Regions from separate parts of the Planococcus shenhongbingii genome, predicted to be linked through region 1. Evidence: riboswitches for the same ligand, from Rfam matches in the RefSeq annotation. Region 1 holds a riboswitch; the other holds the start of a gene.
What was found. A riboswitch is a leader RNA that binds a small molecule or an ion and turns the genes downstream of it on or off. The one in region 1 is predicted to bind glycine.
Positions count from the first base shown of each region.

Region 2: it holds a riboswitch for glycine, as region 1 does, so the genes downstream of both, gcvT (glycine cleavage system aminomethyltransferase GcvT) here and QWY16_RS03665 (amino acid permease) in region 1, are expected to answer to the same signal.

Region 1 is NZ_CP129235.1:722,189-725,610, forward strand. It holds gene QWY16_RS03655 (hypothetical protein) at 1-346, opposite strand, end outside; gene QWY16_RS03660 (hypothetical protein) at 500-685, opposite strand; glycine riboswitch at 961-1,061, shown strand; gene QWY16_RS03665 (amino acid permease) at 1,375-2,754, shown strand; gene QWY16_RS03670 (hypothetical protein) at 3,304-3,422, opposite strand, start outside.
Region 2 is NZ_CP129235.1:1,704,874-1,708,295, forward strand. It holds gene comGD (competence type IV pilus minor pilin ComGD) at 1-83, shown strand, start outside; gene QWY16_RS08505 (hypothetical protein) at 124-372, shown strand; gene comGF (competence type IV pilus minor pilin ComGF) at 360-797, shown strand; gene QWY16_RS08515 (shikimate kinase) at 1,004-1,519, shown strand; glycine riboswitch at 1,658-1,750, shown strand; gene gcvT (glycine cleavage system aminomethyltransferase GcvT) at 1,895-3,007, shown strand; gene gcvPA (aminomethyl-transferring glycine dehydrogenase subunit GcvPA) at 3,035-3,422, shown strand, end outside.

The sequences.
Region 1 (3,422 bases):
TATTTATGCCAACGGCATGTCTTTGTAAATTCCAGTAGCGCTTAGTTAGCTGGCCGAGTAAATCCACTAGATGCTCTGTATTTATATCAATAAGTCGACGACTAATTTGTGAATAGCTAATAGAATTTAGTTCCAATTCCCGTTGTAATGATTTATTGGAACGAATATTTTCAGCAATTTCTCGATGGCCGTCCCATTCGCATAAGCTGCCTATTATAAATGCTTTTACCAAGGCAAAATCCGTTAACTTTTTTTCGTCGTAGTTCATCAATGGACACGCCAATTTAGTAACCGGCAGCAATGATAAATATTGACGAAAGACTAAGTTTTGGTCTATGCTTCCCATAGGGAGTCTCCTTTCTGTGTGATAAAAACTGGTTTAGTCGTCAGTTATTATTTCACAGACGGAGCTCTCTTTTTGCATTTTTCAAACACTTTAAAGGTCTAATACTATCATTTGTAAGTATTTTTACAGCTATGCAACGCTAGTGGGTACCGATTACTGGAGAATACGAGGATCCCCTGTCCTTAATTCAAAATCATATCCGTTTTGAATCATTAACAGCTCTAGCGCGGTTAGGTGGGGAAGTCGATTTGCAAATAATAACGCAGCATCATGACTCGGACATGCAAATGCCTCAAGTTCGAAGTCAACAATTAAGTCATCGTTCTCTTCTTTTAACATGTAAACCCTCCGGTAATACGAGTTTAAGATTGTTTTGTGTCATATCGATCCCTCGCTTTATAATTTTTTGTGTACAACCATACATTAAGTAGTCTAAGTCCTATTATCTCATAATTCCGTGTAATGCATAGGTAAATTTTAATGTTGTATGGTTGAATTTTACATTTTAATATTTCAATAGGTGTGTATGAGGTGGAATAATAACTAAATTCGGAATATTGACTAGACTTTTACTTTTCTGTTGTTTATTATATTAATTAATCGAATAGTAGCGGATGAATATTATGGGAGAGACTAAACGGTTTGTTTAGCACCGAAGGAGCAAGTTCCGAAAAACAGGAATCAATCTCTCAGGTAAAAGGACCATAATAGGACGCGTCTCTGGAGAGCGCCATGTGCCACCAAAGGAGTTACACTCTCAGGTAAAAGGACAGAGGAAGTATAGGTGAACACCTATATTTGCTCTGTCCTTTTATTTGTGGTGAAATGTGGTGAATTATAAATAGGAGGGTACATCACCATCGTCTATGAGAAAATCTACTTATCCAATTAGTATTGTTAATCGGCGGTCTATTATGTATTTACAATTATTAAAAATGTAAACGCTTTATTATGAAATGACAGAAGTGTGAAAGTATGATCAGAAGACTCGTTATGACTAACCTGGAAATGAAGGAGTGAAACATTTTATGGAGGAACAACAATTGGAAAGAGGTCTAAAAAATAGACACGTACAACTTATTGCAATTGGGGGGGCAATCGGAACCGGATTATTTCTAGGAGCAGGAAAGTCTATTCATCTAGCAGGACCTTCCATTTTATTTGCTTATATGATTACAGGTATTATTTGCTTTTTGATTATGCGCTCACTTGGAGAACTACTCTTATCCAATTTGAAATATAATACGTTTGTGGACTTTGTACAAGATTATTTAGGCAATATGGCAGCTTTCATGACTGGCTGGACCTACTGGTTTTGCTGGATTTCAATCGCAATGGCCGATATAACAGCTGTTGGTCTCTATGCCCAGTATTGGTTCCCTGCAATTCCACAGTGGGTGCCGGGGTTAATTGCGCTAATCGTTTTGTTAGCTATGAACCTTGCAACTGTAAAGCTTTTTGGTGAAATGGAGTTCTGGTTCGCATTGATTAAAGTCGTTGCGATTCTAGGATTAATCGTAATTGGATCGGTAATGATTCTTAAAGGATTTTCAACGAGTGAAGGTCCATCTAGTTTCACAAATCTATGGAGCCACGGTGGGATGTTCCCGAATGGCATCAGTGGATTCATTCTCTCCTTCCAGATGGTTGTATTTGCGTTTGTTGGGATTGAACTTGTTGGCCTGATGGCGGGCGAAACAAAGGATCCGGAAAAGGTTATTCCAAAAGCCATCAATAATATCCCTATTCGGATTATTATCTTCTATATTGGTGCCCTGATTATCATTATGAGTATTTATCCGTGGACTGCAGTCAAGCCTACGGAAAGCCCATTCGTTCAAGTTTTCGCAGGGGTTGGCATCATTGCAGCTGCGGGTATCGTCAATTTTATCGTCCTAACATCCGCTGCTTCGGCATGTAATAGTGCGATGTTTAGTACAAGCAGAATGATGTACTCCCTTGCTAAAGACAAATCTGCACCTGAACGTTTAGCAAAACTGAATAAACGTAAAGTACCTGCCGGTGCATTGTACTTCTCAAGTATCGTTATTCTAATTGCTGTTATTTTGAACTATGTAATGCCAGAAGGCGTATTTACGCTAATTACAAGTATTTCAACAGTATGTTTCATCTTCATTTGGGGAATTACGGTTATCTGCCATATGAAATATCGTAAAACAAGACCAGCGCTAGCGAAAGCAAGCAAATTTAAAATGCCGCTTTACCCGATTGCCAACTATGCAATCCTACTTTTCCTAGCGTTCGTTCTTGTTGTTCTTGCACTTGCGGAAGATACGCGTGTTGCCTTGTTCGTAACGCCTGTTTGGTTTATTTTGCTAATGATAGCGTATAAGTTCCAAGTGTCGAAATTAAAACACGTTACTCAGCCAAAAGTATCGGAAAGTTAAGTCCATGACCTACCTCGCGTAGGCCTCAAGTGTAATGTATGAAGTCAACGAAGAAGATGGTCCCTAAAATAACTTAGAATCAATGGTACAGGTGAAACGACAGAAAAGGGATGCAGATGCTCCCCTTTTCTGTCGTTTTTGTGTGAGGTTAAATCGCTGGTCACTAGCGTTGCATAGCTTACAAATAATATTAAATAAAGAAAAATAATGAGTGTCTGTGATTTTGCTGCGACTTCTGTTTCTTGAAAGGTTTGGACTAGTAAAAAGCGTCTCTGTATCAAACACATTTCAAGATATACATGGTAATGTCGCTTCCCAGACAAAGAAAAAATTCTACACGATTTTGACAATGTACTGCCATTTATACAACACTCATTAATAACCTTATAAAATCACTGTTTCTGTATGGGGTTTCTATATTATTCATCAATCTAAATTGTTTGTGAGTTGTGCCACTCCTAGGGAAGCTGAATTTAAAGCAAAATTTAAGACCTGCCATTCGCTTTCGGATGACAGGTCTTTTTTTCTTATTTGAAGTTATGTTATTAATTATTGATGAACACCCGTGATCTCTTCCATCAACTGAATCCAATCTTCTCGCTTAAAATCATACATATCCAGTTCGATCTTCCGCAGAACCAAATGGATGCTGTCGAACTTTTCATCTG
Region 2 (3,422 bases), 980 kb from region 1:
GCACCATTTACTTTTCAACAAGTACAGGAGACAAGTCGATGGTTGTCCATTTGGGAAAAGGAAGGGTGGTTTTCTCTGAATGAACAAGGATTTTCCTGGGCAGAAACGATGCTGAGCCTGTTTATGTTATTTATACTGTTCGGTACCTTGCTGCCGGTGATGCAGCAATTGCAGCAATCCATCCATTTGAAGAAAGAGCGGCTGATTGCCTATGAAACGCTGCATGAAGGAGCCAAGGAAATCCACTCGCTGAATATTTTACAGGGGGAACGGCGCGTGAACGGCGTCACTTACAGCTGGGAAATGAAGGATGAACTTTGTGTCAGCTATCAAAATTACAAACAAACAAGTGAAACGATATGCATCGAATAAAAAAGCCCGATGAGAAAGGTTTCGCATTTTTGAATTCGCTGTTCGAACTAATGCTGCTGATGATTTTATTGCCGCTTATTGTGCTGTTTTTCAGTTTTATGCTGACATTTGCAAAAGAAACAAACCCCAAACTTCTGGAATGGCAATTGTTCAGCGTTGATTTACAGGCTTATCTGGCAGGCAGTGATTCAGTTCAAATCATTAATAACGGAGGAGGGATCCGCATTCTTCAACAAAGCGTGGAATATGATATTGAATCGTTTGAATACTACGTGCGAAAACAGAAATTCAGGCAAGGTCATGAAATCATGCTGACCAATTTAAAAAAATGCCGTTTTGAATTGGTGGGGACGAAGCTGTCTGTCCGCGCAGAATTCACAAATGGCATTGTAGAGGAGGCGGAGTATGTGGTTACTCCTCCTTAAGTCCAATAAAGGCGCGTTGTATCCCTGTTCCGCCGTCTTTTTCTTGTCTGCGCTGCTCTTGCTTTCCCATGGATTGGCTGTCTATTCGATCCAATACAAAACATACGATGGATTGGAAAATATGCATAGACATGCTACGATACAACTACTAATGGTAATTGAGCAAAATAAAATGCCTGAGCAGTAGGGGAGTATTGGGTGGTAAGATGAAAAGAATATATTTAGTCGGATTTATGGGCTGCGGCAAAAGTGCAGTAGGCAGAAGGCTTAGTTTTTTATTGAAACTGCCCTTCTATGATATGGATAAGGAAATAGTCCGGCAGACCGGTAAAACGATACCGGAGATTTTTGAGCAATGCGGAGAAGCTTATTTTAGGGACCTGGAAACAGAGTTTTTGAAAAGCCATGGCCATGATAATTGCATTATTTCTACAGGCGGCGGTGTGCCTTTGCGTGAAGTGAACTGCAAAATCATGCGTGAAACAGGGCTAGTGCTGTTTTTGGATGCTCCTTTCAGGGAAATTTGGCGCCGGATCCACAAAGATGCAAATCGGCCGATTGTCAGAAATTCGACAAGAGAAGAAATTGAAGCTTTGTTCAAATCGCGCTACCGCCACTATAAAGCTGCTGCCCACATTACAATCCGTACGGAATTTCGTACATTGCGGCAAATTACACAATATGCCGCTTTCCAAGTAAATCGCTTAAAAGGCGAACGATGAATGCGATTTAAGGTAAAACATTCGCTTCTTCAAACGCAAAACAAAATTGATTGCGCTTGCCTCCTAACAATGTTAGGATATAGACAAAGTTATACTATTCTGTATAACGGTTTGGACCAAATGATTCGATTTGGGCGGATGATTGTACGGGGAGAGAACGCGAAAGCGTCGCCGAAGGAGCAAGTAACGAAATGTTATGAATCTCTCAGGCAAAAAGACTCGTGCAGGACGCATCTCTGGAGAACGCTGCTGTGCAGCTACCAAAGAGGAAAGCCGTAAAGGTAAACTTTCAGGTTCCAGGACAGAGATTTCCCTTTCAAGGGGGAATCTCTGTCCTTTTTTTTGTGGAATTTGATTATTGGAGGAGGAAAATGAATGAGTGAAGTGACAGGGCAATTACAGCGTACACCTCTTTTTGAGGCATACTCGAAGTATGGCGGGAAGACAATCGACTTCGGCGGATGGGAACTTCCGGTGCAATTTTCAAGCATTAAAGGAGAACACGAAGCAGTTCGGACAAAGGCTGGACTATTTGATGTTTCCCATATGGGCGAAATCATGGTGACGGGTTCTGGAAGCCTGGAGTTTTTGCAGCATCTTGTGACTAACGACGTTTCCAAAATTAAAGACGGCCAAGCGCAATACTCAGCGATGTGCTATGAAAATGGTGGTGTTGTTGATGACTTGCTGGTCTATAAAATCAGTGATGACCGGTATATGCTGGTTGTTAACGCCTCTAATATCGAAAAGGATTTTCAATGGATGCAAGATGCCGCATTCGGTGATGTCCAACTTGACAACCAGTCCGATCAATTCGGTTTATTAGCTCTTCAAGGACCTCTGGCAGAAACGGTATTGCAGCGTTTGACTGAAGAAGACCTTTCTGAGATCAAAGCTTTCCGCTTTAAAACGGATGTTTCAGTCGGCGGATATCCAGTAATCGTTTCACGGACCGGCTATACAGGAGAAGACGGTTTTGAAATTTATGCAAATCTGGAAGCGACAGTCGCTCTTTGGGATAAAATTTTATCTGAAGGCGAAAAAGACGGCGTTTTGCCATGCGGTCTCGGAGCACGCGATACCTTGCGTTTTGAAGCATGTTTGGCATTATACGGGCAAGAATTGTCTAAAGATATAACGCCGCTTGAAGCCGGATTGAATTTTGTTGTAAAACTGAAAAAAGAGTCCGACTTTACCGGGAAAGAAGCATTGGCTGCCCAAAAAGAAAATGGAGTGCCCCGCAAGCTTGTCGGCATTGAAATGATTGACAAAGGCATTCCACGCCACGGCTATCCGGTTTATGCAGATGGCAAACTGATCGGGGAAGTTACTTCAGGCACACAGTCACCGACACTTAAGAAAAATATCGGATTGGTTCTGGTTTCAACTGATTTTGCTGAACTCGGAACTGAAGTCGAAATTGAAATCCGCAATAAACGCCTGAAAGCGAAGACAGTTGAAACGCCGTTTTATAAACGCGTTAAATAATCTTATTTGAAAAGGAGACCGCATTCTATGAAACATCGCTATTTACCCATGACGTCTCAAGACGAAAAAGACATGCTGGACGTAATCGGCATCGAGTCGATTGATGAATTATTTGCAGACATTCCTGAAAAAGTCCGTTTTAAAGGCGAATACAATATCAAAGCGGCCAAATCCGAATCTTCATTGATAAAAGAATTGGCGCAATTAGCAGCGAAAAATGCTGATTCAAACCGTTATGCTTCGTTTTTGGGAGCAGGAGTTTACGACCATTACAAGCCGATTATTGTCGACCATGTAATTTCGCGTTCTGAGTTCTATACAGCTTATACACCTTATCAGCCGGAAATTTCCCAAGGCGAATTGCAGGCGATTTTTGAATTCCAGACGATGATCAGTGAATTGACTGGAATGGATC